Regions from separate parts of the Microbacterium sp. IO18 genome, predicted to be linked through region 2. Evidence: predicted binding sites of a transcription regulator. Region 2 holds the regulator's gene; the other holds the start of a gene.
What was found. Region 2 encodes HrcA, which represses chaperone genes, less so after heat shock. Its sites were predicted from a motif close to TTNGCACTCGNNNNNNNCGAGTGCNAA; they were not measured.
Positions count from the first base shown of each region.

Region 1: a site for HrcA is predicted at 13,439-13,465, ahead of groL (chaperonin GroEL). Genes of this name have one in related genera too.

Region 1 covers NZ_JBMJAF010000002.1:248,626-263,798, reverse strand. The annotation lists gene ACLF6J_RS12890 (hypothetical protein) at 1-388, opposite strand, end outside; gene ACLF6J_RS12885 (hypothetical protein) at 474-1,097, opposite strand; gene ACLF6J_RS12880 (hypothetical protein) at 1,102-1,416, opposite strand; gene ppk2 (polyphosphate kinase 2) at 1,641-2,519, shown strand; gene ACLF6J_RS12870 (aldo/keto reductase) at 2,500-3,453, shown strand; gene ACLF6J_RS12865 (response regulator transcription factor) at 3,464-4,141, opposite strand; gene ACLF6J_RS12860 (sensor histidine kinase) at 4,138-5,412, opposite strand; gene ACLF6J_RS12855 (integral membrane transport protein) at 5,423-6,238, opposite strand; gene ACLF6J_RS12850 (ABC transporter ATP-binding protein) at 6,235-7,146, opposite strand; gene ACLF6J_RS12845 (arsenate reductase ArsC) at 7,252-7,662, opposite strand; gene ACLF6J_RS12840 (metalloregulator ArsR/SmtB family transcription factor) at 7,688-8,659, opposite strand; gene ACLF6J_RS12835 (SOS response-associated peptidase family protein) at 8,739-9,371, opposite strand; gene ACLF6J_RS12830 (DMT family transporter) at 9,478-10,389, shown strand; gene ACLF6J_RS12825 (nitroreductase family protein) at 10,394-10,987, opposite strand; gene msrB (peptide-methionine (R)-S-oxide reductase MsrB) at 10,984-11,388, opposite strand; gene ACLF6J_RS12815 (DUF2332 domain-containing protein) at 11,460-12,452, shown strand; gene ACLF6J_RS12810 (DUF3263 domain-containing protein) at 12,462-12,719, shown strand; gene ACLF6J_RS12805 (LytR C-terminal domain-containing protein) at 12,799-13,377, shown strand; gene groL (chaperonin GroEL) at 13,502-15,121, shown strand.
Region 2 covers NZ_JBMJAF010000001.1:224,965-240,137, reverse strand. The annotation lists gene ACLF6J_RS01185 (histidine triad nucleotide-binding protein) at 1-265, opposite strand, end outside; gene ACLF6J_RS01180 (16S rRNA (uracil(1498)-N(3))-methyltransferase) at 323-1,051, opposite strand; gene dnaJ (molecular chaperone DnaJ) at 1,054-2,169, opposite strand; gene hrcA (heat-inducible transcriptional repressor HrcA) at 2,206-3,237, opposite strand; gene ACLF6J_RS01165 (carboxylesterase/lipase family protein) at 3,340-4,758, shown strand; gene hemW (radical SAM family heme chaperone HemW) at 4,772-5,989, opposite strand; gene ACLF6J_RS01155 (DUF1990 family protein) at 5,989-6,642, opposite strand; gene ACLF6J_RS01150 (DUF1990 family protein) at 6,720-7,187, opposite strand; gene lepA (translation elongation factor 4) at 7,217-9,070, opposite strand; gene ACLF6J_RS01140 (ABC transporter permease) at 9,311-10,294, shown strand; gene ACLF6J_RS01135 (ABC transporter permease) at 10,296-11,210, shown strand; gene ACLF6J_RS01130 (ABC transporter ATP-binding protein) at 11,207-13,135, shown strand; gene ACLF6J_RS01125 (ABC transporter family substrate-binding protein) at 13,252-14,961, shown strand; gene ACLF6J_RS01120 (alpha/beta fold hydrolase) at 15,034-15,173, shown strand, end outside.

The sequences.
Region 1 (15,173 bases), on a different contig from region 2:
CGGGCGGCACGTATTCCTCCATCACGAATGGCCCGCGCGCGGTGCGCCCCTCCGCGGTCCACGCGTCGAAGGCCACCGCGAACTCCTCGGTGAAGCGTTCTTCGACGAAGCTCACCAGATCGTCCCGTCCGTCGGCTTCCGCGAGAACCCATTCCGTGTACAGCGTGAGGTCGTACTGTCGCGCAGCTTGGGCCGTGGACTGGGCGGAAGCCGCTTGAACGCGAGCGCTGGAGGCCTGGCTGAATGCGATGGACATCTCGCCGCCCCACTTCGAGGCCTCGAAGCCGCACCACGCCGTCACGACCGCGGTCACCGAGAGCAGGACGACCGTGATGATGTCCAGAACACGTGTCGTGGGGGTGGGCTCGTCCGAGGCGCCTCTGTGCATGAGCCGATTCTGCGGCCCTCGACGTGGGTGCTGCCGTTCTTCTCACCCGGACGGGGTGACCGGCGGCACACTCACCCGGTGGCACTCAGAACAGGGTCACCGTGCGAGAGCTCGTCGTCCCGTCCGTCGGGTCGCCTGTGGCTCGGACCTCCACGGTGATGCCTGAATGCAGCGGGCTCGAGCCGAGGATGCCGAAGCTGACGTGGGTCACGCCCTGACCGGGCACCGACCCTGCGAAGACGAGTGTGTAGGACGCCGTGCCGTCGCCGTTGTCGACCGCGCCTCCGGCCGTCCACGTCGGGTCGGTCGCCGGCAGTGCACCCACGACGGGGCTGCCGCCGCCGGCGTTCGCGATGATGGCGGGTACCACGGCGCCGACATCGATCGAGGCGAACGTCACGACGACGACGCCGCTGGTGATCGGCTCGACAGGCAGCGAGACGGCCTGTGTGTCGTCGTTGCGCAGCTGGATCGATGCCCCGTAGTACTCGGGATCGATCCAGGTGCCGCCCAACATCGACTCGATCACGAACCGCCCACGCGCACCCGCCGATGCGGCGGCGAGCGGTGTCGCGACAGCCGCAGCGATCACGGGAACCGACCATGCCGCACCAGCCAGGAGCGAGCGCCGTCTCACCTCGCCATGTCGCTCCCGGGTCGCGGGATTCCCCGTGGGGCGGCCGTCGACGTGCTCTTCGCGCGGTGCCACGGTGTCACGCCTCTTGCGGCACGTCGAGCACCTCGTCGACGAGGCTGATCCCGCCCGTCGAGCTCGCGGAGTGCATCAGGTTCTGGATCCAGGTCGGATTCAGCTGCGGTGCCTCGGGTGCCTCGAAGGTGAAACGCAGCGGAATGGACGGGTGCAGCCAGATCGTCGAGCGTCCGGCGGGTTCGCCATCGGGATGACGCCAGGACAGGGTGAAGCTCTCGTTGCGGCGGAGCTTGGTCGCGATGACCACCTTCAGATGGGCGAGCGCGCGGTCCTCGATGTGGATCTCTTCGCCGTTGCCGTACTGGATCGTTCCCATCCCCGCACGATAGTCGCGATTCGCGCCTTTCGCCGATTCTGCGGTGTGATCTCGTATCCTGACATATCACCTTAGTGGGTGATATGTTACCCACGCCGATCCTCCGGTGCCCGATGGAGTCGTACCGGGGGAGACGGCGCAGGTGGCCGCCTCCCCGGTCCGGCCACCTGCGCCGCGGTGAGGCGCGGTGCGCTCGGATCGGCCGGTTGGAAGGGACGTACCTCATGAGCGCATCAGACGTGGCCGCGGTCGCGACGGAGGGGCAGCACGGCTATCCGCCCACCGAGAAGCTCTCCGCGGCGGCATACGAACACGAGAAGCGACTGCTCCAGATCGAACTCCTCAAACTCCAATTCCATGTCAAGAGCGCTTCCGAACGTGTGCTCGTCCTGTTCGAGGGGCGGGATGCGGCAGGCAAGGGAGGGGCGATCACGCGCTTCATGGAACACCTCAATCCGCGCGGGGCGCGGGTCGTCGCTCTCGACAAGCCCACGGATGCCGAGCGCACCCAGTGGTACTTCCAGCGCTATGTCGCACACCTGCCGTCCGGTGGCGAGATCGTGCTGATGGACCGCTCCTGGTACAACCGTGCCGGTGTCGAGCGGGTGATGGGCTACTGCTCGTCCGCCGACTACGAGGAGTTCCTGCAGACGGCTCCCTCGTTCGAGCGGATGCTCGTGGGATCGGGCCTCCGTCTCGTCAAGCTCTGGTTCTCCGTCGGTGAGACGGAGCAGAGGCGGCGGTTCCAGCGACGCAGCGCGGATCCGGTCACACAGTGGAAGCTGAGTCCGACGGATCTCGCCGGCGTCGATCGGTGGGCGGACTACACGGCGGCAGAGGAGGCGATGTTCTTCCACACCGACACGTCGGCCGCCCCGTGGATCGTCATCGCCTCGGACGACAAGAAGCGAGCGCGGCTCGAAGCCATGAGATGCGTTCTCGCCCGATTCGACTACCCCGGCAAGGACCCCCTGATCGCTCATGCTCCCGATCCGCGTCTCGTCGGGCGCCCGTCGCAGGTTCGGCTCGAGGAGGAGGGGGCGAGCGGGAATGCGCAAGGCACCGCGAGCGGTTATGACCGACATGACTCGTATCGGCAGTAGTGATCTTGACGTGCTCCCGCTCTCGCTCGGCGGCAATGTGTTCGGCTGGACGGCCGACCGCGACACCTCCTTCGCGGTGCTCGACGCCTTCGTGGACGGGGGCGGCGACTTCATCGACACCGCCGACTCCTACAGCTCCTGGGTGGCGGGCAACGAGGGCGGGGAGAGCGAGACCATCGTCGGCGAATGGTTGGCCTCCCGCAAGCCCGCCGGCGTCGTCGTCGCGACCAAGGTCAGCCAGCACCCGCAGTTCCGAGGGCTGTCCGCGGGCAACATCCGCAAGGCGGCCGAGGCATCGCTGATGCGCCTGGGCGTCGACGAGCTCGATCTGTATTACGCGCACTTCGATGACGAGACCGTCCCGCTGGAGGAGACCGTCGCCGCGTTCGGCCAGCTCGTCGCGGATGGCCTGGTGCGGCACGTCGCTGTCTCGAACTACTCGGCCGATCGGATCCGGGAATGGATCGAGATCGCCCGGCGCACCGGCGCGGCCGTGCCGGTCGCCGTGCAGCCGCACTACAACCTCGTGCACCGCAACGAGGTCGAGGAGACGATCATCCCGGTCGCCGAGGAGTTCGGGCTCGGGCTCGTCCCCTACTACTCTCTCGCGAGCGGGTTCCTCACCGGCAAATACCGTTCGACGGATGCCGCGGGTCAGGCCTCTCCGCGCGCACAGGGCGCCGCGAAGTACGCCACCGAGGCCGGCCTGCGGATCATCGACGCGCTGGAGGAGATCGGCGACGCCCACGGCGCGTCGATCGCGGCGACCTCGCTCGCCTGGTTGCGTGCGCAGCCCACCGTCGTCGCACCGATCGCCAGCGCCCGCTCGGTCGAGCAGGTGCCGGACCTGCTCGCGGGAGCACGCCTCGAACTCTCCCCGGAAGAGGTGGCCGTGCTCGATCAGGTCTCGGAGTGGAGTCCCGCCCAGGCGTGATGCGAGGCGGCTAGTCGCCGACGAGGCCGAGTCGGTGGGCCAGGATCACCGCGTGGATGCGGTCGCGGGCGGCGAGCTTGGTCAGCACCCGGCCCACATGCGTCTTCACGGTGGACTCGCCCACGTAGAGCGTCTGGGCGATCTCGGCATTGGTGAGGCCGCGTCCGATCGCCAGGAACACATCGCGCTCTCGTTCGGTCAAGGAGGCGAGCGCGGCGCTCTCCGCCGCGTCGGGCGCCGGGGCCGCGGAGGGTCCCAGGTGCGGCGTCACGTGCTCGAGCAGCATCCGTGTGACGCGCGGTGAGAGGGCGGCATCTCCGCGGTGCACGGCGCGCACGGCGGAGATCATCTCCTGTCGCTGCGCATCCTTCAGCAGGAAGCCGCTCGCGCCCGCGCGGATGGCGCCGAAGGCGTACTCGTCGAGGTCGAAGGTGGTCAGCACGAGCACTTTCGTCTGCGGATGTTCGCGCACGATCGTCTCGGTGGCCGCGATGCCATCCAGTTCCGGCATGCGGATGTCCATCAGCACGAGGTCGGGGGCGAGGCTCCTGCTCTGCGTGATCGCGGCTCTCCCGTCGGCGGCCTCACCGACCACGACGATGTCGCCCTCGGCTTCGAGAACCATGCGGAACCCGACTCGGATGAGCTCCTGATCGTCCACCAGGAGCACTCTGATCGCGTCTGTCATCTGTCGCCCTCCATCGACTCGCTCCCGGCGCCGGGAGCGCTTCCCCCTGTCGGTAGCACGGCCTGCAGCACCCACTGTCCTTCACCGGCCGGCCCCGATTGCAGCGTGCCGTGCACGTGGGCCGCACGTTCGGACAGTCCGCGGACACCGAAACCGGCGGTTCCGACCTCGCCCGTGACGCCGTCGTTCACGATCTCGATCGTCGCCGTGTCCGGTCCATAGTCCAGGCGTACGGTGATCGCCGATGCGGTCGGTGCATGGCGCATCGCGTTGGTCACGCCCTCCTGGACGATGCGACCGATCGCGTGTGCGACTGCGGGGGAGACGTCGGGCTGCCCCACCACGGTGAGCGTGGCCGGAAAGCCGGCGCGTTGCGCGGCTTCGACGGTGTCCCGGGGCGGTACCGGATGCAGCGGCGCGAGAGGCAGCGGTGAATCGTCCCCACGCAGGACGCCCAACATCGACCGCATCTCGGTGAGCGCGGCACGAGCGGTGTCCGCCGTCGAGAGCGCGGCCTTGCGCGCCTGCTCGCGGTCCGACGTCGCCGCGCCGCCCTCGGAGAGCGCCACGATCACCGTCAGCGAATGCGACACGATGTCATGCATCTCGCGGGCGATGCGTGCGCGCTCGGAGGCGGCCGCCAACTTGGCCTGCTGATCGCGTTCGACGAGGAGCTGTCGGGAGCGATCGATGACGGCGGAGAGGTAGCGCTTGCGTCCTCCGACGTTGACGCCGATGAGCGTGCCGATCAAGCCGAGCACGATGTAGCTGAGGGCGGTGTCGAGCCCGCTCTGGAGCACGACCCGGCCCGAGAGCATGAGCAGAGTGGTGAGGCCGACGAACCACGCGGCGCCGATTCCGTACCAGGTCCAGGCGGCGCGGGAGGAGCGGTAGACCGCCAGACCGTAGCAGGCGACGAGCAGAAGGATCAGCCCGCCGGACAACCCCGTGAACAGGCCCACGGTGCCCAGGACCACCGACGCGACGAAGGGGGCCAGCGGCGCCCGGCGCCGCCAGAGCAGGGTGCTGCAGGCGAGGACCACCATCGACAGCGTGGCGATGTTGATCGCGATGGCGGTCGCCTCGGGGATCGAATCGTCCAGGAGTCGCCCGGCGGGGACGAGCGAGAGGAGGAGGCAGAGAAGCGCGAGCAGCACATCGGCGAGCACCGGGTGCCGCGCCCAGAAGCGCCGGAAGAGCCCGGGCGCACGCGGAAGCCGCAGCTCCTCGTCCTCACGGACCGAGTCGCTGCGGCTTCGCGTTCTCCTCACGGACCCGACTCTACGCGTCGCGGGTGCGCAGAACCGCCCAGGCCACGAGGGCGCCGCCGGCGACCCAGCAGGCCAGCGTCAGGAAGGCCACAGGAGTATCGAGCGGGGCGCCATCACTGGGCAGGATGGCGCTCTGCGCGGCTGCCACCGGGAGGTAGTTCGCGGCATCGACGAGCCATGCCCAGGTCTCGCCGGCGAAGGTGAAGAAGCTCGCCACGATCGGCAGTACGAACAGCACACCGACGGTCGCGGCGATCGCACCCGCGCCGGAGCGCAGGATGAATCCGAACGACACACCGATCAGGGCGAAGACCGCCATCGAGAGCGAGGCCACGACGATCGGGAGCAGCGACATCGACGGGTCTGACCAATCGATGCTCTGGTCGCGCGGTGCCACGACGAGAGAGACCGCGGCGGCCGCGAGGGCGAAGATGATCAGCGACGACAGGAACAGGAACACGGCGAGCACGATCGACTTCGCCGCCAGCACGGATCCGCGGATCGGGTTGGCCGTCAGGGTCGAGCGGATCATGCCGGTGGAGTACTCCCCGGTGACCGAGATCGCGCCGATGATGCCGGCGAGCAGCATGGTGAACTGGATCGGCATGATGACGGCCTGGATCGGCTCGAAGCCCGGCATGTCGACCGCCTGTGCGATGAGCACGGCGATCCCGATGGTGAGAGCTGCGGCGATCCCGATGGACCACCAGGTGGAGCGCAGGGTGGCGAGCTTGATCCACTCGCCGCGCAGTGCGCGCACGAACGTCAGGCGTCGACCGGTGTCGACGCGCGGCCGCGTGGGAGCGGGTGCCTGTGTCGTGGTCATGAGATCTCCTTGGTGCGGTACTCGACGGAGTCGCCGGTGAGGGCGAGGTACGCGTCTTCGAGCGAACCGGTGGTGGGGGTGAGTTCGTGTAGCGGGATGCCACGATCGGCGGCCAGGTCGCCGATGCGTGCGGCGGGCAGTCCCACGATGTCGAGCAGATCAGGAGCGGAGCTCACGATCTCCACATCCGGGCCGCCCACGGCCGCGGCCAGGTCAGCCGGTCGGGGCGTGCGAACCCGCACGGTGTTCCTGGTCCAGGAACGCACGAGGTCGGCCAGGGCCGCATCCGCGAGCACCCGACCGCGACCCATGACGATGACGTGATCCGCCGTCTGCGCCATCTCGCTCATCAAGTGACTCGAGAGCAGCACGGTGCGCCCTTCGGAAGCCGCATGCCGGACGAACTGGCGCACCCAGCGGACACCCTCCGGGTCGAGGCCGTTGACGGGCTCGTCGAGGATCAGCGTGTGCGGGTCGCCGAGCAGTGCCGAGGCGATGCCGAGGCGCTGTCCCATCCCGAGGGAGAACTTGCCCGCCCGCTTGCGGGCGACGGAGCCGATGCCCGCAAGGTCGATGACCTCGTCCACACGCGAGGAAGGGATGCCGTGGGTCGCCGCCATCGCGCGAAGGTGATTGCGCGCGGTGCGCCCGGTGTGCACGGCCTTCGCGTCGAGCAGCACGCCGACCTCGGTGAGGGGAGCGCGCAACTTGCGGTACTCACGCCCGGCGACGGCTGCGCGGCCGGAGGTCGGGCGATCCAGCCCGACGATCATGCGCATGGTGGTGGACTTGCCCGCGCCGTTCGGTCCGAGGAACCCGGTGACACTGCCCGGCTTGACGGTGAACGACACGTCGTCGACGGCGGTCTTGTCTCCGAACCTCTTCGTGAGGCCTTCTGCTGTGATCATGACATCCACGCTACGGAGCACCCTCCGGACTCTGCATCCGCCCCAGGTACCGTCTTCTGCTCCGGACGTCCTCCCCGCGGAGGACATTCGGGGCTCGGGCCTCGTCTAGACCAGTTCGTTCACCAGCTGCTCGATACGCGCGCGGATGTCGTCGCGGATCGGGCGGACAGCATCGATGCCCTGGCCCGCCGGGTCGTCGAGCTTCCAGTCCTCGTAGCGCTTGCCGGGGAAGAACGGGCAGGCGTCGCCGCACCCCATCGTGATCACGACGTCGGACGCCTGTACGGCCTCGGTCGTCAGTGCCTTGGGCTGCTCGGCGGTGATGTCGATGCCGAGCTCGCTCATGGCCTCGACGGCGATCGGGTTGATCTGGTCGGCGGGCATGGAGCCGGCGGAGCGGACCTCGATGCGGTCGCCGGCGATGTCGCGGAGGAACCCGGCGGCCATCTGCGAGCGTCCGGCGTTGTGCACGCAGACGAAGAGGACGGAGGGCTTGGCGGTGGTCGTGTCAGTCATGGTTGCTCCTGGTGCGAGGGTGTGGTCAAGAGAGAAGATCGTCGACGAGCGCGCGCACGCGGGCGGCGATGTCGTCGCGGATGGCTTCGACGCCCTCCCGCGACGCGAGGGCGGGATCACCGACGGCCCAGTCGTCGTAGCGCACGCCGGGGATGATCGGGCAGACGTCGCCGCAGCCCATCGTGATGACGATGTCGGCCGCGCGAACGGCGTCGTCGGTGAGCGGCTTCGGGAAGCGCTCGGCAGCCCGGTCGCCTTCGATCTCGGCGAGGATCGAGCGGACGTGCGGGTGGATGATGTCCGCGGGCGCGGATCCTGCCGAGCGTGCGACGACCTTGCCGGCGGCGAGCGTGTTGACGAGCGCGGCGGCGAGCTGCGAGCGTCCGGCGTTGGCGACGCAGACGAAGAGCACCTGGGGGACGGACGCATCGCGGTCACGAGTGAGGTCCGCGAGTCGCTGACGCGCGAAGCGCTCGGTCAGAGGAACGAGGGCGGAAGTGACCCTGGCGGTGCGCGCGAGCGCGGTGTACGACTCTCGGACGATGGTGAGCACCACGTCGGGGTCGAGGTCGGGGATTTCCGCCGCGAGCTCGACCGCGAGACGGGTCACGCGGGCGTCGAAGTCCGGTCGCGGGTGATCGTGGTCGCATGTGACACCCCCGGGTGCGAGCGTCGCGGGCGCGAACGACTCCAGCAGAGCTGTGACCGCGCTGCGGCGGTTCGGGGTGATCCGATACCAGACCCAGGTTCCTCGCCGTTCGGAGGTGAGGACATCGACGTCCTTGAGCACCTTCAGATGGTGGGAGACGGTCGGCTGAGAGACCTCGGCGAGCTCGGCGAGATCGCAGACACACGACTCCCCGCGCGGGTCGGACGCGATGGCCGACAGCATCCGCAGCCGCAGCGGATCCGACAGAGCCTTCAACGTCGCGGCAACGGAGGAGGCTGCTTCCCGCCCGATGGCGTGGGTGGCGACGGGGCCCTCTTGAATCGACATGTGTCTATATTGACGCCTGTCGATATCCGGCGCAACCGGTGCCGGAAGAGTTCACCTGTTCGTCACCGTGGTGTTCAGATCACGAGGAACGCCCGTCGGCCGGTTCCACACGGATCCGGTCATTGATCGGAGCGGCAGCCGCGACGGCCGCGTTGATCAACTCCCCGGGTGCGTTCGGCGTCGTGAGCCATTCTTCGGCGAAACCCGGATTGATGAGCAAGGGCATCCGGTCGTGGATGTGCGCCAGATGCCCCGCAGCGGGTTGCATCACGATGCTGTAGCAGGTGTAGTCGACACCGTCGGCGGTGCGTCCGGGCCGAGTGACCGCTGCCAGCCCGAGGAGACCGTCATCGGGTGCGGTGAAGTGGTGCCAGATGCGGGACGGCTTGGCCATCTCTCGCCAGAACGAGACCGGCACGATCGCGCGATCGGGGAGTGCCCCCTTGGCAGTGGCGAGTCGTTCCGATCGGGTGTTGATCGACGCGAAGCTCGCGGGCGCGCCGTTGACCAGATACCCCCACCAGGCGAGTTGCACAGTGGAGGGGTCGGTGATGATCGGGTTCAGGTTGCGCAGGTTCTTTCCCGTGGGGCGCAGAATCTCGCCGTCGTTGCCCGCTGCCCACGAGCGGAGCCCTTCGAGGACGTCGGCATCGAGCGCATCCCGATAGGCGTCGTCGGTGAACCGGGGATCGAGGCCGTAGCTCGCGCACATGCCGTCAGCGTAGACCCGGGCTCCGACATCGCGCAGGCGACCGGGCGAGGCAGGCGTGCTCGGGTAGGGTCGATGGGTGCCAGAACCCCGCCGCCTCCCCGCTCCGCTGGCACTCGGCGGAGCTGTCGCGATCGGGGTCATGACAGCCGTCCAGGCGCGGATCAACGGTGTGCTCGGGGTGCGCGTCGATGACGGCATCGTCGCGGGACTGCTCTCGTTCTCGGTGGGCCTGCTGGCCCTCGTCGCGGTGATCTCCTGCATCCCGTCGGCCCGTCGTGGTGTCGGGCGTCTGTGGCGCGGGATCCGTGAGAAGACCATCCCGTTCTGGATGCTGCTGGGCGGCGCGTGCGGAGCGCTCACGGTTTCGACGCAGGGGCTGACGGCCGGCGTGATGGGGGTCTCCCTGTTCAGCGTCGGCGTCGTCGCGGGCCAGACACTGCACGGACTCGTGCTCGATCGGATCGGCTTCGGGCCGGCCGGTGTCGTGGCAGTCACGCCGGGGCGCGTCGCCGGTGGGGTGCTCGCGCTCGCCGCCGTCGGAATCTCCCTGTCCGGGGACGTGCTCGCGGCAGCTCCGCTGTGGATGCTGCTGCTGCCGTTCGCCGCGGGCGTCGGCATCGCATGGCAGGCGGCCACCAACGGACGCCTCGCCCAGCGCGTGCGCTCGCCGCTTGCGGCGACCCTGATGAGCTTCATCACGGGAACGGTCGTGCTGATGCTCGCGGCCGGAGCGAGCATCGCGTTCCGGGGGATGCCCGATGCCCTCCCCACCGAGCCATGGCTGTATCTGGGCGGGTTCCTCGGCGCCGGCTACATCCTCCTCGGGGCGTTCATCGTCGGGCACACCGGAGTGCTCCTGATGGGGCTGGGGTCCGTGCTCGGGCAGCTTCTGACCTCGGTCGCGATCGACCTGATCTGGCCGGCTGCGGCAGGGCCCGCCCTCTGGCAGGTCATCGCGATGGTCACCGTCGCGGTCGCATCGGTACTCGTCGCGGTCCCGCGGCTGTGGCGCCGCTGACGCGTTACTTCTTCTTCTCGGCCTTCTTCTTCTTGCTCGACTTCTTCGGGGAAGTCGACCCGGGAGCGGGCATGCGCGTGAGCAGTTTCCGCGCATCGACCATCTTGCGGCGTCCCGCCTTCTTGCCCTCCGGCTTGCCACCGACGTAGAGCCAGCCCAGAAGTTCTTCGTCCTTGCCGAGGCCGTGAGCCTTCGCCACTGCTTTGGTGCGGGTGTAGTGACCCGTGCGCCAGATCACGCCCCACCCGGCCTCATCGAGCAGCAGACTCAGCATGTGCGCAACGCCGGAGGCGACGGCCTCCTGCTCCCAGCGCGGCACCTTCTCGCTCTTGCGGTAGCTCGCGACGACGGCGATCAGCAGCGGAGCTCTCAGCGGCTTGGTGGAGGGGGAGGAGTCGCCCTGGGCTTTCGCGATGGCGGCGCCGAGGACTTCGCGGTCCGCGCCCCGGAGCTCGATGAGCCGCCACGGGCGCAACGAGGAATGATCGGCGACGCGACCGGCGGCGGCCACGAAGGTCAGCAACTCCTCGCGGCCGGGGGCCGTGTCTTCCACCTTCGACCAAGATTGACGCGCGCGAACGGCGTCCAGGGCGCTCACGAGGCGTCGGGGGTGAAGTTCATCGCGATCGAGTTCATGCAGTAGCGGTCGCCGGTCGGCGTGCCGAACCCGTCCGGGAACACGTGGCCGAGGTGCGAGCCGCAGTTGGCGCAGCGGACTTCGGTGCGCACCATGCCCAGGCTGTCGTCCTCGAGGAGCTCCACCGCATCGGGGCGGATCGACTCGTAGAAGCTCGGCCAGCCGCAGCCGGAGTCGAACTTGGTCCCGCTCTTGAACAGCTCGGCGTTGCAGGCGCCGCAGGTGTAGAGACCCGCGCGTTCCTCGTCGAGAAGCTCTCCCGTCCACGCGCGCTCGGTGGCGGCCTTCCTCAGCACGGCGTATCGCTCATCGCCGAGCTCCTCGCGCCATTCGTCTTCGGTCTTGTCCACGCTGTACGACATGTGTCCTCCTGAGTCGCCTCCATTCTCCCTCCTGCAACGGCCTCTCGGGTGCTTCGCGTCAGAATGGACGGATGACGGATGCTGTCCAGGAGCGGTATGCGCGCTTCGCTCGTGACGAGGCGCCGGGTCGCAGCGCCCTCTACGCCGAATGGGCGGGCGGCATCGCGGAGGACGATGCGGTGCGGGCGGTCCTCCGCCGGATCCCGGAGACGAGGAGGCAGCCGCCGCTGGTGTTCGCCGTCACCCGGATGCTCGGCGCACCGCTGGCCGCATACCCGCAGTGGCGGCGCTTCGTGCTGCAGCATGCGGACGACATCGTCGTCGAGTGCGCCCGCCGGTCGCTGCAGACCAACGAGCCGCTTCGACTCGCCGCCCTCCTTCCCGTGCTCTCCGAGATACCCGGCCCGGTGGCGTTGCTCGAGGTCGGCGCGGCAGCCGGGCTCTGTCTCTATCCGGATCGGTATTCGTACCGCGTCGCCGATGAGCACGGGGAGGTGCGTGTCGCACTGGATCCGGTGGACGGACCGTCCTCGGTCGTGCTGGAGACCCGGGTGTCCGGACCCCTGCCGCCCCTGCGGATACCGGAGGTGGTCTGGCGTGCCGGAATCGACCTGGCCCCGCTCAACGCGGGGGACGAGCGTGACCGTGGCTGGCTGCGGGGGCTCGTGTGGCCGGGCGAGACGGGACGCGATGAGCGCATCGCCGCTGCCCTCGACATCGTCGCGGCCGATCCTCCGAGGCTCGTCGCCGGAGATGCGCTGGCGTCCATCGAGGCGCTCGCCGCGTCCGCCCCGCACGACGCCACCCTTGTCATCACGACGCCGGGGGTGCTCGTGCACATCCCGTGGGCGTCCCGGAACGCGCTCGTCGCGACCATCGACGGCCTGGACGCGCGCTGGATCACGATCGATCCGCCGGGTGTGCTCGACGTCTGGGAGCCGCCGGTCGATGCGGACGACTGGCCGGGTTTCGTGGTCGCGCTGGACGGTCGAGTGCGCGCTGCCGCGGATCCGCTCGGGCGCTGGTGGGAGTGGCGAGCGGCTCTGCCTGAGAACGCGTCCTAACCTGTACCCATGATCGGAGACCTCACGGAGCGCGATCGCGCGATCCTCGCCCTGGAAGGGACCTGGCCCCGGCATGACGGGGCGAAAGAAGAGGTCATCCGCACGCAGCTGGGGATGAGCGCCGCGCGCTACTACCAGCTCCTCGGACGTCTGATCGATTCGGAGGTCGCGCTGGAATACGACCCGATGCTGGTGCGCAGGCTCCGTCGACTCCGCGATTCGCGAGCGGCACGGCGTCGCGCACGCACCCCCGGTTTCGTCGGCTGAGCGGTCCTGCCCGAATCGCGGGGGCGTCGTCGCCCCGCCGCAGAACCGATTGACAGGAACCTGCCGCTAGCATCGAGGGGTGTCAAAGCCCTCCCGCGATCGTTTCGATGACGTTCCCCGTTCCTCCGGACGCGTGGGAGCGCACCGCGCCGAAGCTCCCGGCATGAACGGCTGGGTCGTGCTGCTGTGGTCCTTCGTCGCCGCGCTCATCCTCATCATCGCCGGCATCTTCGGCTCGCTCGTCGTGATGGGGCGGGTCTCGCTGTTCCCCGAGGCCGCGCCGTCCGTGGTCCCGTCGCCGGTCGACACGGGGATCGTCGACCCGACCATCTCCGTGATGGTCCTGAACGGGACGCCGGATGAGGGTCTCGACACGCAGATGCGCGACACCCTGATCAACAACGGCTGGGCAGCCGACGACGTCTTCGCCGGCGACAGCTCCAGCCAGGATTTCGCCGAGACGACCGTCTTCTACGTCAACGAAGAGGATGAGGAGGCCGCGATCGGATTGGCCAACCTCCTCGGTGGCGCACAGGTCCAGCAGAGCGACTACTACTCCGGTCAGACCGAAGACGGGGAGAAGCAGTTCACCGTGGTGATCGGTCTCGATCGGTCGCCCTCCGCGCCGGAGACACCCGCCGACGAGCCCGCCTCCTGACCTCCGGAGGCGACCCGCGCCCGGCGGCTTGCACTCGAAGGTGTCGAGTGCCAGAATGGCGTTAGCACTCTCTCACTCTGAGTGCTAAACCCAACGTCTACGTCCAGGAGGGACGAAAAAACTCATGGCAAAGATCATTGCTTTCGATGAGGAGGCCCGCCGCGGCCTCGAGCGCGGCCTGAACATCCTCGCCGACGCGGTCAAGGTGACCCTCGGCCCGCGCGGTCGCAACGTCGTCCTCGAGAAGAAGTGGGGCGCCCCCACGATCACGAACGACGGTGTCTCCATCGCCAAGGAGATCGAGCTGGACGACCCGTACGAGAAGATCGGCGCGGAGCTCGTCAAGGAGGTCGCCAAGAAGACCGACGACGTCGCGGGTGACGGCACCACCACCGCCACGGTCCTCGCTCAGGCTCTGGTCCGTGAAGGTCTGCGCAACGTCGCGGCCGGCGCCGACCCCATCTCGCTCAAGCGCGGCATCGAGAAGGCCGTCGCAGCGATCACCGAGGAGCTGCTCTCGACCGCCAAGGAGATCGACTCGAAGGAGCAGATCGCGGCCACGGCTTCCATCTCCGCTGCGGACCCCGCGATCGGCGAGCTCATCGCCGAGGCGATCGACAAGGTCGGCAAGGAAGGCGTCGTCACCGTCGAGGAGTCGCAGACGTTCGGCACCGAGCTCGAGCTCACCGAGGGCATGCGCTTCGACAAGGGCTACCTGAACCCGTACTTCGTCACGGACCCGGAGCGCCAGGAGGCTGTCTTCGAGGACCCGTACATCCTCATCGCGAACCAGAAGGTCTCCAACATCAAGGACCTCCTGCCCATCGTCGACAAGGTGATCCAGGACGGCAAGGAGCTCGTCATCATCGCCGAGGACGTCGAGGGCGAGGCTCTCGCGACGCTCGTGCTGAACAAGCTCAAGGGCATCTTCAAGTCGGTCGCCGTCAAGGCTCCCGGCTTCGGCGACCGTCGCAAGGCGCAGCTGCAGGACATCGCGATCCTCACCGGTGGTCAGGTCATCACCGAAGAGGTCGGCCTCAAGCTGGAGAACGCCACGCTCGACCTGCTGGGCCGTGCGCGCAAGGTCATCGTCACCAAGGACGAGACCACGATCGTCGAGGGTGCCGGCGAGGCCGACCAGATCGAGGGTCGCGTCACGCAGATCCGTCGCGAGATCGAGAACACCGACAGCGACTACGACCGCGAGAAGCTCCAGGAGCGCCTGGCCAAGCTCGCCGGTGGCGTCGCCGTCATCAAGGCGGGTGCAGCGACCGAGGTCGAGCTCAAGGAGCGCAAGCACCGCATCGAAGACGCCGTCCGCAACGCGAAGGCGGCCGTCGAGGAGGGCATCGTCCCCGGTGGTGGCGTCGCGCTGATCCAGTCCGGCACGAAGGCGCTCGACGCCCTCTCGCTCACGGGCGACGAGTCGACCGGCGCGAACATCGTCCGCGTCGCCATCCAGGCTCCGCTGAAGCAGATCGCGCTGAACGCCGGTCTCGAGGCCGGTGTCGTCGCCAACAAGGTCGCCGAGCTCCCCGCGGGCCAGGGCCTGAACGCGGCGACGGGCGAGTACGTCGACATGTTCGGCGCCGGCATCATCGACCCGGCCAAGGTCACCCGCTCGGCGCTGCAGAACGCGGCATCGATCGCGGCTCTGTTCCTCACGACCGAGGTCGTCGTGGCCGACAAGCCCGAGAAGGCAGCTGCTCCGATGGCTGACCCGTCGGGTGGCATGGACTTCTGATCCATCCTTCCTGACAGAACGCCCCCGGCTTCGGCCGGGGGCGTTCTGCATT
Region 2 (15,173 bases):
TGTTGAAGACGAGGCGGAAGTCGCCGTCGTCGCTGTGCTCCGCAGCCAACTCCGTGGCGAACGCGACCATCTCGGCCAGGAGCGACGGGTCTCCGGCAGCAAGCTCGGTGACGTCGCGGTAGTCGGCCGACTTGGGTACGACGAGCAGGTGCACGGGAGCCTGCGGAGCGATGTCCCGCAGCGCGAAGACCCGCTCCGTCTCCCCGAGGATCTCGGCAGGGATCTCCCCGTTCAGAATGCGCGTGAAGATCGAGGGTTCCGTCATGTGCTCAAGTCTACTGATCGCGGCATGCGCGCTCCCCTGTCGCCTCGGCGCGGGAGGTCACCAGCGCCCGAGGGTCACGGAGAGCACGGCGATCGCGGCCGGACCTGCCGTCGATGTGCGCAGCACCGTGTCGCCGAGACGTACGCGCTCGGCACCCGCCTCGGTGAGCCGGTCGAGTTCCTCGTCCGAGATCCCGCCTTCCGGCCCCACCACCAGCATCAGATCCTGGCCGTCGGCTTCGATCTCCGACAGGCGCACCGCCGCGGTGGGGTCGAGCACGAGGACACGCTGTGAGCTCGCACGTTCGGCGAGTCGTCTCGTCGACACCGGCGCGACGACGTCCGGAAGCCACGCGCGGTGGGCCTGCTTGGCGGCTTCGCGGACGATGGTCGCCCACCGCTCGCGGCCCTTCACCGCCTTCGGCCCTTCCCAGCGGGAGACACTGCGCGCTGCCTGCCAGGGCACGATCTCGTCGACTCCGAGCTCGCAGGCCGCCTGCACGGCGAGCTCGTCCCGGTCGCCCTTCGCCAGCGCCTGGACGAGGGTGATCCGGGGAGACGGAGCCGGGTGCTCCGAGCGCCGGGCGATTCGCACCTCCACGCGTGTCGGGGACACCTCCTCCGCTGCACCGGTCAGCCACACTCCTGCTCCGTCACCGACGGTCACCTCTTCACCGACCCGAAGTCGACGGACGACGGCCGCGTGCTTCGCCTCGGCCCCGGTCAAGGAGACGACATCGCCGACAACCGCGTCCGAGGCCGACTCGACCAAGAAGTGCAGCGCCATGATCAGTGGCTGCGGAAACGATCGCGGAGCTTCGAGAAGAGGCCCTGCTGGAACTGCGCGAGCTGGGGGTCCGGGGCCTTGGTCTTCTTCGCGAAGTCCTCGATGAGAGCCCGCTGCGCCGAATCGAGCCTGGTCGGGGTGAGCACCTGGACGCCGACGCGCAGATCACCGCGCTGCGTGCCACGGAGCGGGGTGATGCCTCGCCCCTTGATGGTCAGCACGTCACCGGACTGCACGCCGGCCCGGATCTCGAGATCGACCTCACCATCCAGTCCCTGGATCGTGGTCTCGGTGCCGAGGATCGCGTCGGTCATCGACACTTCGAGCGTCGCGAGCAGGTCATCGCCGTCACGGCTGAACGCCGGGTGGGCGTTGACCGTCACCTCGACGTACAGATCTCCGTTCGGACCGCCCGCCTTGCCGACCTCCCCGGAACCGGGGAGCTGGAGGCGGAGTCCGGTCTCGACGCCGGCCGGGATGTCGAGGGAGACCGTCCGACGCGAGCGCACGCGTCCCTGCCCGCCGCAGGTGCCGCACGGATGCGGGATGGTGGTGCCGTACCCCTCGCAGGTGCCGCACGGCTGGGAGGTCACGACGTTGCCGAGGAGGCTCCGCACCTGTCGCTGCACGTGCCCCGAGCCACCGCAGATGTCGCACGTGACGGGCGAGGTGCCCTCCTGGCAGCAGGACCCCTGACAGGTCTCGCACAGCACGGCCGTATCGACCTCGATGTCGCGATGCGCACCGAACACCACGTCGCCCAGATCGAGGGACACCCGCACGAGTGCGTCCTGCCCGCGCTCCCGACGCGAACGCGGACGCGCGCCGCGCCCACCGCCCTGCGACGCACCGAAGAAGGTCTCGAAGATGTCCCCGAAGCCGCCGAAGCCGCCGAAGCCGCCGGCAGCGCCGTCCCCGCCCCCCATGTCGTAGCGGCGGCGCGAGTCGTCATCGCTGAGGACGTCGTACGCGTGGGTGACGAGCTTGAAGCGCTCCGCTGCGTCTTCACCGGGATTCACATCCGGGTGCAGCTGTCGCGCAAGACGTCGATACGCCTTCTTGATCTCGTCGGTGGAAGCGTCCCGGGACACCCCGAGAACCTCATAGTGGTCCGCCACAATCGCCTTTCTGCGTGTGTTCTCTCGGCGGCCGCGTCAGCGGCCGGCCTCGTCTTCGTCGAGCATCCGCGACAGGTAGCGGGCAACGGCCCGTGCTGCGGCGAGGTTGCTCGGGTAGTCCATGCGCGTCGGCCCCATGACGCCGACTCGCGCCGTACCGCTGGGGGCGGCGTAGTTGCTGGCGACGATCGATGCCTCACCGAGACCGAACGGCGCGTTCTCCGTGCCGATGCTGGCCGCGAGTCCGTGCTCGTCGGTCACCATCTCGCTCATCAGCCGCAGCAGCGTCACCTGCTCCTCGATCGCCTCGAGAAGCGGGTGGATGCTCCCACGGAAGTCCTGTTCTCGACGTGCGAGGGTGGCGGCACCCGCCATCACCAGACGCTCCTGCCGGAACCCGCCGAGTTCATCCATCACGACACCGGCGATCGAGCGCAGCACGCGGTCCTTGGCCACCTCATCCGCCGTGAGCAGCCCCTGAAGCCGATCGGATGCCTCGCCGATGCCCTGCCCCGTGATCAGCGCGGACAGGCGCGCCCGCAGCACCGCCATCTCGGCCTCGTCGATCGCCTCGGGCAGCATGGCCACACGCTGCGACACTCCCCCGGCGTCGGTGACAAGGACGATCAGCAGCCGATTGGGCGCCAGCGCGACGAGCTCCACATGCGTGACGTGTGCGCGGGCGAACGAGGGGTACTGCGCGAGTGCGACCTGGCCGGTGAGCTGGGTCAGCACCCGCACCGTGCGCACCATGAGGTCGTCGAGGTCGGCCGGCTCGCCGAGGAACGACTCGATGGCGGACCGCTGCGCCGAAGAGAGCGGTCGCAGCTGCGCGAGATGATTCACGAAGACGCGATAGCCCTTGTCGGTGGGCACCCGCCCTGAAGACGTGTGCGGTGCCGTGATGAGCTCTTCGTCTTCGAGCAGCGCCATGTCGTTGCGGATGGTCGCCGCAGAGACCCCGAAGGAGTGGCGGTCCACGATGGAACGGCTGCCGACGGGTTCGTGGGTCTCGACGTAGTCCTGCACGATCGCGCGGAGAACCTGGAGTCCTCGCTCTGTGACCATCGCCTTCCCTTCCGCTGGCACTCGGACGTTCAGAGTGCCAATCCTACCCCGTTCAGCTCGGTAATCTCCGTACCGCAGACGCACAACCCTAGGATGACGCTCATGACCACCTCACCCCAGGCCACCCTGTCGTGCGGCATCGTCCGCGGCACCGAGGAGGGCGGGGTCGTCCGTTACCTCGGCATTCCCTATGCGCAGGCGCCGTTCGGGGCGAACCGATTCCGCGCCCCCCAGCCGGTCGATGCCTGGTCCGGCGTCCGCGAGGCCACCCGCTTCGGCCCGACCTCACCGCAGGTGCCGTACGCGGGTCCGATCGGCGAGCTGCTGGGGTCGGTGATCCTCGACGGTGACGACATCCTGACCGCGAACGTGTGGGCTCCGACCGACGCGTCCGATGCCCCCGTGCTGCTGTGGATCCATGGCGGAGCGCTCGAGCGGGGCACTGCCGCGCTGCCGCTCTACGACGGGGCGGTGTTCGCCAGGGCGGGCATCGTCTTCGTCTCCATCAACTACCGTCTGGGTTCCGAGGGCTTCTCCGTCCTCGACGGCGCCCCCCGCAATCTCGGTCTGCGCGACGCCGCCGCGGCCGTGGAGTGGGTGCACCGCGAGATCTCGGCGTTCGGCGGGGATCCGTCGCAGATCACGGCGATGGGGGAATCGGCGGGCGGCGCGATCGTCGCGGCCTTGCTCGCCCGAGACGACTCCCGCGCTCTGATCAGTCGCGCGATCATCGAGTCGGGCCCGCTCCGGGCGCAGACCCCGAAGAAGGCGGGACGTGTGACGGCGCAGCTCGCGAAGCGCCTCGGGGTCCGCGCCGATCGGGACTCGTTCGCCGCGCTCTCGTCCGCGCAGCTCCTCGACGCGAGGAGAGAACAGTCCGCAGGCTCCTCCCCGCTCGGCGGCGCACCCGGCTTCCAGATCGCGATCGATCCGGACAGCCTTCCGCGGTCCCCACACGAGGTCCTCGGCGAGATCGACACGCCGCTGCTCATCGGCAGCAACACCGACGAGTACCGATTGTGGTTCCCGCCCGAGGCGCTCGCCGGCATCGGCGAGTTCAAGCTGCAGGCCGCACGCCTCCTCTCGCGCATCCCGCGCCGCGCGGTGTCCGAGTACCGGTCCGCATTCCCCGGAGCGAACACGGGAGAGGTCTTCGGGCAACTCGTCACCGACATGATGCTGCGCGCACCGCTGAGCCGTGTGGCATCCGCACGCCCCGAGAGCACGCACGTCTACGAATTCGCGTGGCCCAGTCCCGTTCGAGACCTCCGAGCGGCGCACGCGCTCGAACTCGGCTTCGTGTTCGACCGGCTCGACGATGAGGAGGCGCGCCGGCTCGCCGGCACCGCGGCACCGGGCGCACTCGCGACCGAGATGAACACAGCCTGGGTCGGGTTCGTGAGCGGCGGAGATCCGGGCTGGCCCGTGTACGGCTCCGAGCGTCGCACGCGGGTGTTCGATACGGTCAGTGCGACGGTGCCGCAGCGCCGCACCGCGGGCATGGACCTGCTTCCGGGCTGACAGCGCTCCGGCGTCAGTCGGTCAGCGCACGTACCACGGCATCTGCGAGGAGCCGCCCTCGCAGAGTCAGTTGGATGCGCCCCCGGATCGCGGCCGCAGGGTCGACGAGGCCATCGGCGATGAGGCCCGCGACCCGGCTCCGGTTCCCGGCGGGCACCTCATCGACGGCGATCCCCTCGCGGATCCGGCTGAGCAGCAGGATCCGCTCCAGCGTGCGCGACTCCACATCGGGGCGCTCGGTTCCCGCCGCCGGCGACTCGGATGCCGCGAGCCTCTGCGCGTAGGCGGCCGGGTGCTTCACGTTCCACCACCGCAGACCGGCCACGTGGCTGTGCGCACCGGGGCCGAACCCCCACCAGTCAGTCCCCCGCCAATAGGCCAGGTTGTGCCGCGAGCGTCGCTCCGGAATGCGCGCAAAGTTGCTCACCTCGTACCAATCGAAACCCCCGGCCCCGAGGCGGGCATCGGCGAGCTCGTACATGTCGGCCTGCAGGTCATCGTCCGGCGTCGGGACCTCGCCCCGACGAATCTGGCGCGCGAGCTTGGTGCCGTCCTCGATGATGAGCGCGTACGCCGAGATGTGGTCGGGCTCGAGGGCGAGTGCCGCATCGAGAGATGCCTCCCAATCCGCGAGCGACTCCCCCGGTGCGCCGTAGATCAGGTCGACGCTCACCGCCAGTCCGGCGTCCTTCGCCGCAGCCACCGCGGTGCGCACGTTCTCGGGGCGGTGCGTGCGATCGAGGGCCGCGAGCACGTGGGGAACGGCGGACTGCATGCCCACCGACATCCGCGTGACGCCGGCGTCGGCGAGTGTGCGGGCGACCGCGGGGGTCACAGTGTCGGGGTTCGCCTCGACGGTCACCTCCGCCCCGTCTGCGAGGCCGAAGGCTCCGGTCGCCGCCTCGAGCATGCGGGCGAGGTCTCCCGCGGGGAGGAGTGTCGGAGTGCCACCCCCGAAGAAGACCGTGTCCATCGGACGCAGTGCCCCGGCATCAGCCAGCACCCGACGGGCGAGCGCGATCTCGGAGATCAACGTCGATGCGTAGTCTTCCTGCTTCGCCCCGCGCAGCTCGGTCGAGGTGTACGTGTTGAAGTCGCAGTAACCGCAGCGCACGGTGCAGAACGGAATGTGCAGGTAGGCGGAGAACGGGACGTTCGGGTCGATCACGAGGTCGGAGGGAAGATGCCCGTCCGCCGGCGCCGGATCTCCGAGAGGGAGCGGTCCCGCCATCAGACGGGGGTCGCGTAGAGCGGCGAGATCGCCCGCAGGTAGCGCGCGAACAGCTCGCGGCGCCGACGCTTCATGAGGGCGGGAATCGTCCGGTAGATGAGGGCGTTCGGTGCGTCGAACGCTCGCACGGTGAACCACACCTCGTCGTTGTCCTCACGCCAGTCGACGTCGAACGACTCCTCACCGCTGACGACGGACCCGCCGACGGTGCCGAGGACGAATCCGATGCGCCGGGTCTCTTCCGTGACCGAGATCACGCGGAGCTCGGCGTCGGCGCGCATCCCCGCGACTCGTCCGCGCAGGTGCAACGTCATCCCTGCGCCGACGAACGGCATGCCCTCGGCGTCGTAGCGGGGCTCGACATCGCGCTTGCTCGGGGCGATCGGATTCCCCTCCGCGTCGAAGCTCACGCCCGCGTATGCGGGTCCGGGTGCCGGCCGCACGTCTTCGACCGAGAGCCCTGCAGCGCGCTGCGCCGTCCAGGACAGGAGAGCTTCCCCGGCGGTCTGGAACCGCTCGACGCCGCTGCCGATCCGCCAGGATTCCTCCGCCGGGATGCTGCGCTCCGGCGGGTAGTGCATCAGATCGGGCGCATGGGTCGCACCCACGGCCGCATAGTCCACCGTGTCGTCTCGGAAAGTCCCGCGCCGCATGACCTCCACCCTACTTCGCGTTGCCTGAGCGAACACCCCCACGCGCCGCACGAGGTCACATGCCGGCTCCGAACCGCTCAGCGCGGGCTCTCCGCCTCCGCTGCCCTGGCCGCCTCCTGGACGATCCGGACGTACTCGGCGTGGGTCGAGCGCTGCATCCTCCGCAGCGCAGGCGCGAGCATCCGCCAGAACCAGGTCGAAGGGCGCGAGACGGACCGGGCGGTGAACACGCCCCGCTCGTCGATCCGGAACGACTCCTCGCCGTAGATCGGATGCCCCGGACGGGTCTCGTAACCGAAACCACTCGCGTCGGCCCAGACGACGCGCACGGGCTCCGCGAAGCGGATGCCGAAGACACGCTTGGCGAGCACGCCCTCGAGTTCGGGCATCGGTGCACCCGCAGGTGTCTCGAAACCCGCGCGCCGCTTGAACTCCCACGTGCTCACCAGCGCCGCGACCGCGTCGCGTACCGCCGGTGCCACGGTGGTCGAGTTCTCCTCGCCGAGCATGCCCTCGGGCACGGCGACGAGCGGATGACGCGTCATCCCCCGCGGATACGCGGGCAGCGGCACGACTACTTCTTGTCCTTGCCTTCGACGTCTCCCGAGAGCGCGGCGATGAACGCCTCCTGGGGGACCTCGACGCGGCCGACCATCTTCATGCGCTTCTTGCCCTCCTTCTGCTTCTCGAGGAGCTTGCGCTTACGGGTGATGTCGCCGCCGTAGCACTTCGCCAGCACGTCCTTGCGGATCGCCCGGATGGTCTCACGGGCGATGATGCGCGCGCCGATCGCCGCCTGAATCGGGACCTCGAACTGCTGACGAGGGATGAGCTTGCGCAGGCGCTCGGCCATCATCGTGCCGTAGGCGTAGGCCTTGTCCCGGTGGACGATCGAGCTGAAGGCGTCGACCTTCTCGCCCTGGAGGAGGATGTCGACCTTGACGAGGTCGGCTTCCTGCTGTCCGGAGGGTTCGTAGTCGAGAGAGGCGTAGCCCTGCGTCTTGGACTTCAGCTGGTCGAAGAAGTCGAACACGATCTCACCGAGCGGCATGTTGTAGCGCAGCTCGACACGCTCCTCGGAGAAGTACTCCATTCCGAGCAGGGTGCCGCGGCGCGACTGGCACAGCTCCATCACGGTGCCGACGTAGTCCTTCGGCAGCAGGATCGCGGCCTTCACCATGGGCTCCGAGACGGATCCGATACGCCCGTCCGGGTACTCGCTCGGGTTGGTCACGGTGACCGTCTCGCCCGTGTCACTGGTGAGCACCTCGTAGATCACGCTGGGCGCGGTCGTGATGAGGTCGAGTCCGAACTCGCGGGCGAGGCGCTCCGTGACGATCTCCAGGTGGAGCAGACCGAGGAAACCACAGCGGAAACCGAAACCGAGCGCGACCGAGGTCTCGGGCTCGTACTGGAGCGAGGCGTCCGAGAGCTTGAGCTTGTCGAGGGCCTCGCGGAGCTCGGCGTAGTCGCTGCCGTCGATCGGGTAGATACCGGAGAAGACCATCGGCTTCGGGTCGGTGTACCCCGGCAGAGGTTCCGATGCCGGCTTCCGAGACGTGGTGATCGTGTCTCCGACCTTCGACTGGCGAACGTCCTTCACACCGGTGATCAGGTAGCCCACCTCGCCGACGCCGAGCCCCTTCGTCGGGGTCGGCTCCGGGCTCGACACGCCGACCTCGAGCGCCTCATGGTTGGCCCCGGTCGACATCATCTGGATGCGCTCGCGCGGCGAGAGACTGCCGTCCACCATGCGCACATACGTGACGACACCGCGGTACGCGTCGTACACCGAGTCGAAGATCATCGCGCGGGCGGGGGCATCCGCGTCGCCGACCGGAGCCGGGATGTCCTGGACCAGCCGGTCGAGCAGCTCCTCGACGCCGACGCCGGTCTTGCCCGAGACGCGCAGCACATCCTCGGGCTTGCCTCCGATGAGCGAGGCCAGCTCCTTCGCGTACTTCTCGGGGTCGGCGGCCGGCAGGTCGATCTTGTTCAGCACCGGGATGATGTGGAGGTCGTTCTCCAGCGCGAGGTACAGGTTCGCGAGCGTCTGCGCCTCGATTCCCTGCGCCGCGTCGACGAGCAGGATGGCTCCCTCGCAGGCCGCGAGCGAACGCGAGACCTCGTAGGTGAAGTCCACGTGGCCGGGTGTGTCGATCATGTTCAGGGCCACGGTCTGACCGTCGAGTTCCCACGGCATCCGAACGGCCTGGCTCTTGATGGTGATCCCGCGCTCGCGCTCGATGTCCATGCGGTCGAGGTACTGGGCCCGCATGTCGCGGTCCGAGACGACGCCGGTGATCTGGAGCATCCGGTCGGCGAGCGTCGACTTGCCGTGGTCGATGTGGGCGATGATGCAGAAATTGCGGATCTGCGCAGCCGGCGTCGAGGCAGGCTGGAGAGGTGTGAGAGCGCGTGGGGACATGTCCCCTCGATTCTACGGTGAGGGGGCGCTAATCCCCGATTCCCGCATTCCGGTGATAGTCTCCCGAAGTTGCCTGGGAAATTCCGTGACACCGGATCCCGCAAGCGATAAGACTCCATCACAGACCCCGTGGCGGTTGTCGCATCGCAGAGTTCGGTGGATGGCGATTCCGTAATCCAACTGACTCAGCGTTGCGTCGGCTGATCCCGAGCGCGTCTGTAGAAGAGAAAGACTGACCCCTTGATCAAGTACCTCCTGCGCCGAACACTCGGCTGGCTGCTCATGATCGTGGTCGCGACGAACCTCACGTTCTTCCTCGCGTGGGGATTCCTCGACCCGCGCAGCAACTACGTGGGGCGACGCCCACCCCTGACGCCGGAGCAGATCGACAACGTCCTGATCCCGCGCAACCTCAGCGACACCGTGCCGCTCATGGAGCGGTGGTGGAACTGGTTCAGCGGCATCCTGTTCCGCTGGGACTGGGGCACGAGCCCCACCGGGCAGTCTGTCAACGAGCAGGTCGCCTACCGCATGTGGGTCAGCGCGGAGCTCGTGCTCGGTGCGACGATCATCGCCGCCGTGCTCGGCATCTGGCTGGGTGTCTACACCGCGTCCCGCCAGTACAAGCTCGCCGACCGCATCGGGCAGGCGACCTCGATCATCACGATGAACCTGAACATCATCGTCGCCGGTCTCGGTGTCGTGCTCCTCGCCATCGCCCTCAACGAGTGGACAGGGGTGCGGATCTTCTACGTCACCGGCTCCTCCAGCCCGGGCGTGACCGGATTCTTCCCGACGATCATCGATGCGCTCCAGCACGTCACGCTGCCCACGATCGCTCTCGTGCTGGTCGGCTACGCCCAGTACCACTTCCTCCAGCGCTCGCTCCTGTTGGACAACATCAACGCGGACTACGTGCGCACCGCTCGCGCCAAAGGACTGACCAAAGCCCAGGCGGTGCGCAAGCACGCCCTCCGCACGTCGCTCATCCCGGTCGCGACCCAGGTCGCCTTCACGATCCCGACGATCTTCACCGGCGCGATCCTGACCGAGTCGATCTTCGCCTGGCAGGGCATGGGTCGCTATTTCCTCGACACCATCAACCAGAACGACATCAACGGCGTGGTGGCGGTCGCCGCGTTCGGCGCCGTGCTGACGGCGATCGGCGCGGTCCTCGCGGACATCGTCGTCGTCGTCCTCGACCCGCGAGTGAGGGTGAGCTGATATGACCACCGAAATGATCGATCCGCTGGTCGAGCCGTCCACCGAGGCAGCTCCCCGCAAGTCCCTCTCGAAGTGGACGCTCTACACGCGCCGCTACATGCGCAACAAGCCGGCCGTCGGGGGCGTCGTCGTCCTGCTCGTCCTGATCCTGTTCGCGACACTCGCCCCGGTGTTCTCCCCGTACGCCGTCAACGATATGGACTTCCTCGCGCTGAGCACGCCGCCCTCCGCAGCGCACTGGTTCGGAACGAACGGCGCCGGCAATGACACCTACACCCAGACCGCGATCGGGCTGCAGCGCTCGCTCATGATCGCAGTCACGGTGTCGGTCGGAACCACCATCCTGTCGGCCCTCGTCGGCACGGCTGCCGCCTATTTCCGCGGCTGGTTCGAACGCATCGCCCTGCTGGTCATCCACTTCATGATGGTGGTCCCCACCTTCCTGATGCTGTCGGTCATCTCGAACGAGTCCGGCGGCGTCTGGTGGGTCATCGCGCTCGTGATGATCTTCGTGACCTGGTTCTTCCCCGCACGCATCATCTGGACCATGGCTCTGTCGCTTCGCGAGCGGGAGTACGTGCAGGCGGCGCGCTACATGGGCGTCCGCGGCACACGCATCGTCCTGCGACACCTGGTCCCCAACATCGGCTCGCTGCTCGTGATCAACTTCACGCTCGGCATCGTCGCCGCCGTCACATTGGAGACCGGCCTGTCGTTCATCGGCTTCGGGGTGAAGATCCCGGATGTCTCCCTCGGATCGCTGATCGGGGAGGGCAGTACGTCGATCACGAGCTCCCCGTGGCTGTTCTACTTCCCGGCGTTGGCGCTCACGCTGCTGACCGTGTCGATGGCGTTGATCGCCGACGGCCTGCGTGACGCGCTCGACCCCACTTCGGCTGCAGGAGGCCGCGCATGAGCCCCGTACTGTCCGTCCGCGACCTCACCGTCAGCTTCGCGTCCGAAGCCGGCCGCGTCGATGCCGTGCGCGGCGTCTCCTTCGATCTGGAGGCCGGCAAGACCCTCGGCATCGTCGGTGAGTCCGGCTCCGGGAAGTCCGTCACCTCACTGGCCGTCATGGGCCTGCTCGACGAGAACGCGAAGATTTCCGGCTCGATCCTGTTCGATGGACAGGAGCTCCTCGGAAAGACCGACGCACAGCTCTCCAGGATCCGCGGCAACGGCATCTCGATGATCTTCCAGGATCCGCTGACCTCGCTGACGCCCGTGTACACGATCGGGTCCCAGTTGATCGAGGCACTCACGGTGCATCGCAACCTCAGCGTCAAGGAGGCGAACGCCCGGGCGATCGATCTGCTCAAGCTCGTGGGCATCCCTGAACCTGAGAAGCGGATGAAGGCGTTCCCCCACGAGTTCTCCGGAGGAATGCGTCAGCGCGTGGTCATAGCGATCGCGATGGCGAACGACCCGAAGCTGATCATCGCCGACGAGCCGACGACCGCGCTCGACGTCACGATCCAGGCGCAGATCCTCGACCTGATCGACAAGGCGCAAGCCGAGACCGGCGCCGCTGTCATGATGATCACGCACGACATGGGCGTGGTGGCCCGCACCGCCGACGATGTGATGGTGATGTACGCCGGCAAGCCTGTGGAGCAGGCCCCCGTCCGCGAGCTGTTCCACCAGACGAGGATGCCGTACTCCATCGGCCTCCTCGGCGCGATCCCCCGCGTGGACAAGGCCGAGAAGGAACCGCTGACCCCGATCGTGGGCAACCCGCCCCTCCTGATCAACCTCCCCGACGCCTGCCCCTTCGCCGACCGCTGCCCGATCGTGATGGATGCGTGCCGGACGCGTGAGCCGGAGCTCCTCCCCGTCCTGACCAGCGGTGGCGAGGCACATCGCGCTGCCTGCATCCGTTCGAACGAGATCGAGGACGGCGGCATGCTCGGCGGGCTGCCGGTGTATCCGGTCAGGGAGGCGCCGGAGAGCGAACTCACCCGCCTGCCCCGCGAGGAGCGTCCCATCACGCTCGAGGTGAAGAACCTCACCAAGACCTTCCCGCTGCTCAAGGGCGCCTTCCTCAAGCGCAAGGTCGGCGAGGTGCATGCCGTCAAGGGCATCAGCTTCGACGTCCGCGAAGGCGAGACCATGGCGATCGTGGGCGAGTCCGGGAGCGGGAAGACCACGACGCTGCTGCAGATCATGGACATGGTCAAGCAGTCCGAGGGTGACATCGTCATCGCCGGGACGAGTGTCAACGACATCCGGAGCCACAAGGTGGAGCGGGCGTTGCGGCGCGACATCCAGATCGTGTTCCAGGACCCGATGGGTGCGCTCGACCCGCGCATGACGGTCGCGGACATCATCTCCGAGCCGCTGACGGCCATCGGCACTCCGAAGGCGGAGGTGAACCGACGCGTCGGTGAGTTGATGGATCTCGTGGGTCTCAACCCGGCGCACCGTGATCGGTTCCCGCAGGCGTTCTCCGGCGGGCAGAGGCAGCGCATCGGCATCGCCCGTGCTCTGTCGACGAACCCCAAGATCGTGGTGCTCGACGAGCCGGTGTCGGCGCTCGACGTGTCGATTCAGGCGGGCGTCATCAACCTCCTGGACGATCTCAAGGTCAAGCTCGGCCTGTCGTACCTCTTCGTGGCTCACGACCTCTCCGTGGTGCGTCACATCGCGGATCGCGTCGCCGTCATGTACCTGGGCGACTTCGTGGAGCACGGCGACGTGGACGACGTCTTCGACAACCCCCGGCATCCCTACACCAAGGCGCTGCTGTCGGCGATCCCGGTCCCCGACCCCGACATCGAGCGGACGCGGCAGCGGATCGTCTTCGACCCGGAGACCACCTCGGGCCTGTCGAACGTCTCCTGACCGGAGACGGATCACCGTCCGATAACGGTTAGGCGGCATTCACTTGGCTCGGCCGCATTCGTGTACCGGGCGAACTATTCTCCCCTTATGACACGCCGAAAGGCGAAAGGAGCACCATGAAGCAGTACAAGCTGATGGGAGCGCTGGCACTCACCGGCGCTTTCGCACTCGCGCTCAGCGGGTGCGCTGCCGGCAACAGCGGCAGTGGCGACAGTGGCGACAACGGCGAGAAGACCGACGTCGAGATGGCGGACTACAACCCGCAGCCTCGCGAGAACCTCCAGGAGGGTGGCGAGGTCAACTTCGCGATCCGTGAGGTGCCGCCGCAGCTGAACGCCTTCAACAGTGACGGCAGCGCCGACACCGCACGCATCGCCGCGTGGTACACGCCGCAGCTGATCCTGATGAAGCCGGACGGCACGCAGTACAAGAACGACAACTACCTCGACGAGTGGAAGAACGAAGTCAAGGATGGCAAGACGGTCCTGACCTTCACGTTCACCGACGAGGCCCACTGGAACGATGGCACGGACATGGACTGGACCGCCATCGACGCCACGTGGAAGGCCAACCGCTCCTACGACGAGGGCTTCAACCCGAACGCCACCGACGGCTACAAGGACATCGAGTCCGTCGAGCAGGGCGACACCGCCAAGACGGCGATCGTCACCTTCAAGGGCGAGTTCGCCTGGCCGCAGATGCCCTTCAACGGTGGCGTCATCCACCCGGCACTCGCAGACCCGGACACCTTCAACGAAGCGATGATCGAGAACCCGCACCCGGAGTGGGGCGCCGGTCCCTACACGGTCGACGAGTATGACGCGACCAAGGGCTACATCTCGTTCAAGCCGAACCCCGAGTGGTGGGGCGACGCTCCGCTGCTCGACAAGGTCACCATGACGGGTATGGACGGCCAGGCCGGCGTCAACGCCTTCAAGAACGGCGAGGTCGACATGGTGGAGACGGGCTCCCAGGAGCTCATCGACCAGGTCAAGGACGTCGACGGCGCCAAGGTCTACCGCGCGCAGCAGACGGCCAACACGATCCTGCAGGTCGACTCCTCCAAGCCGCAGTTCGAGGACGTCAAGGTCCGCGAGGCGTTCTTCAAGGCCATCAACATCGACCAGCAGAAGCAGATCGCGTGGAACGGCCTCGGCTATGAAGAGGACCCGGCCGGCTCGCTGACCCTGTTCTCGTTCCAGCCCGGCTACACCGACTCGATGAAGGCCGCAGGCTGGGAGTTCGATGTCGAGGGCGCCAAGAAGCTGCTCGACGAGGCCGGCTGGACCGAGGGTTCGGACGGCATCCGTGAGAAGGACGGCGTGAAGCTCTCGGTGGTCTACCCCATCTGGAACGACACGGCCACCTCGAAGGCTCTGGCGCAGTCGCTGCAGGCGCAGGAGAAGGAGGTCGGCATCGACGTCCAGGTCGAGGTCCGTCCCGCCAGCCAGTTCTCCTCGGACTACACCTCGAAGAACTGGGACGTCTCCGGTCTCCGCTTCACCTCGTCCGACCCGTTCGGTGCCGCCTGGTTCTGCCAGCTGTACTGCTCGGACTCGGGTCTCAACCTGTCGGGTGTCGGTGACGCCGAACTCGACGCCGAGATCAAGGACAAGGTCGAGTCGCAGTCCGATCCCGAGGCTCAGACCGCTGCCGCGATGGAGCTCGAGCCCGAGATCTACAAGCGCTGGGGCCTGATCCCGCTGTACAACGGCCCGCAGATCTACACGGTCCAGGAAGGCCTCGCCAACCTGACGCCGGAGCCCTACGTGGGTCTCGACCTGTTCGGCATCCAGCCCGTCGAGAACGTCGGCTGGGAGAAGTAACACCCTCTGACGTTCGCGTCGAAGCGGGGCCGGTGGTTCATCCACCGGCCCCGCTTTCTTTATGCTGTTCGCGTGAGCACCCAGATCGTCCTCGTGCACGGCATCCGCACGTCCGCGACGATGTGGCGCGCACAGACCACGTATCTCGACGAGCAGGAGTATGCGTCGACCGCGGTCGATCTCCCCGGGCACGGGAGCCGCATGGACGAGGA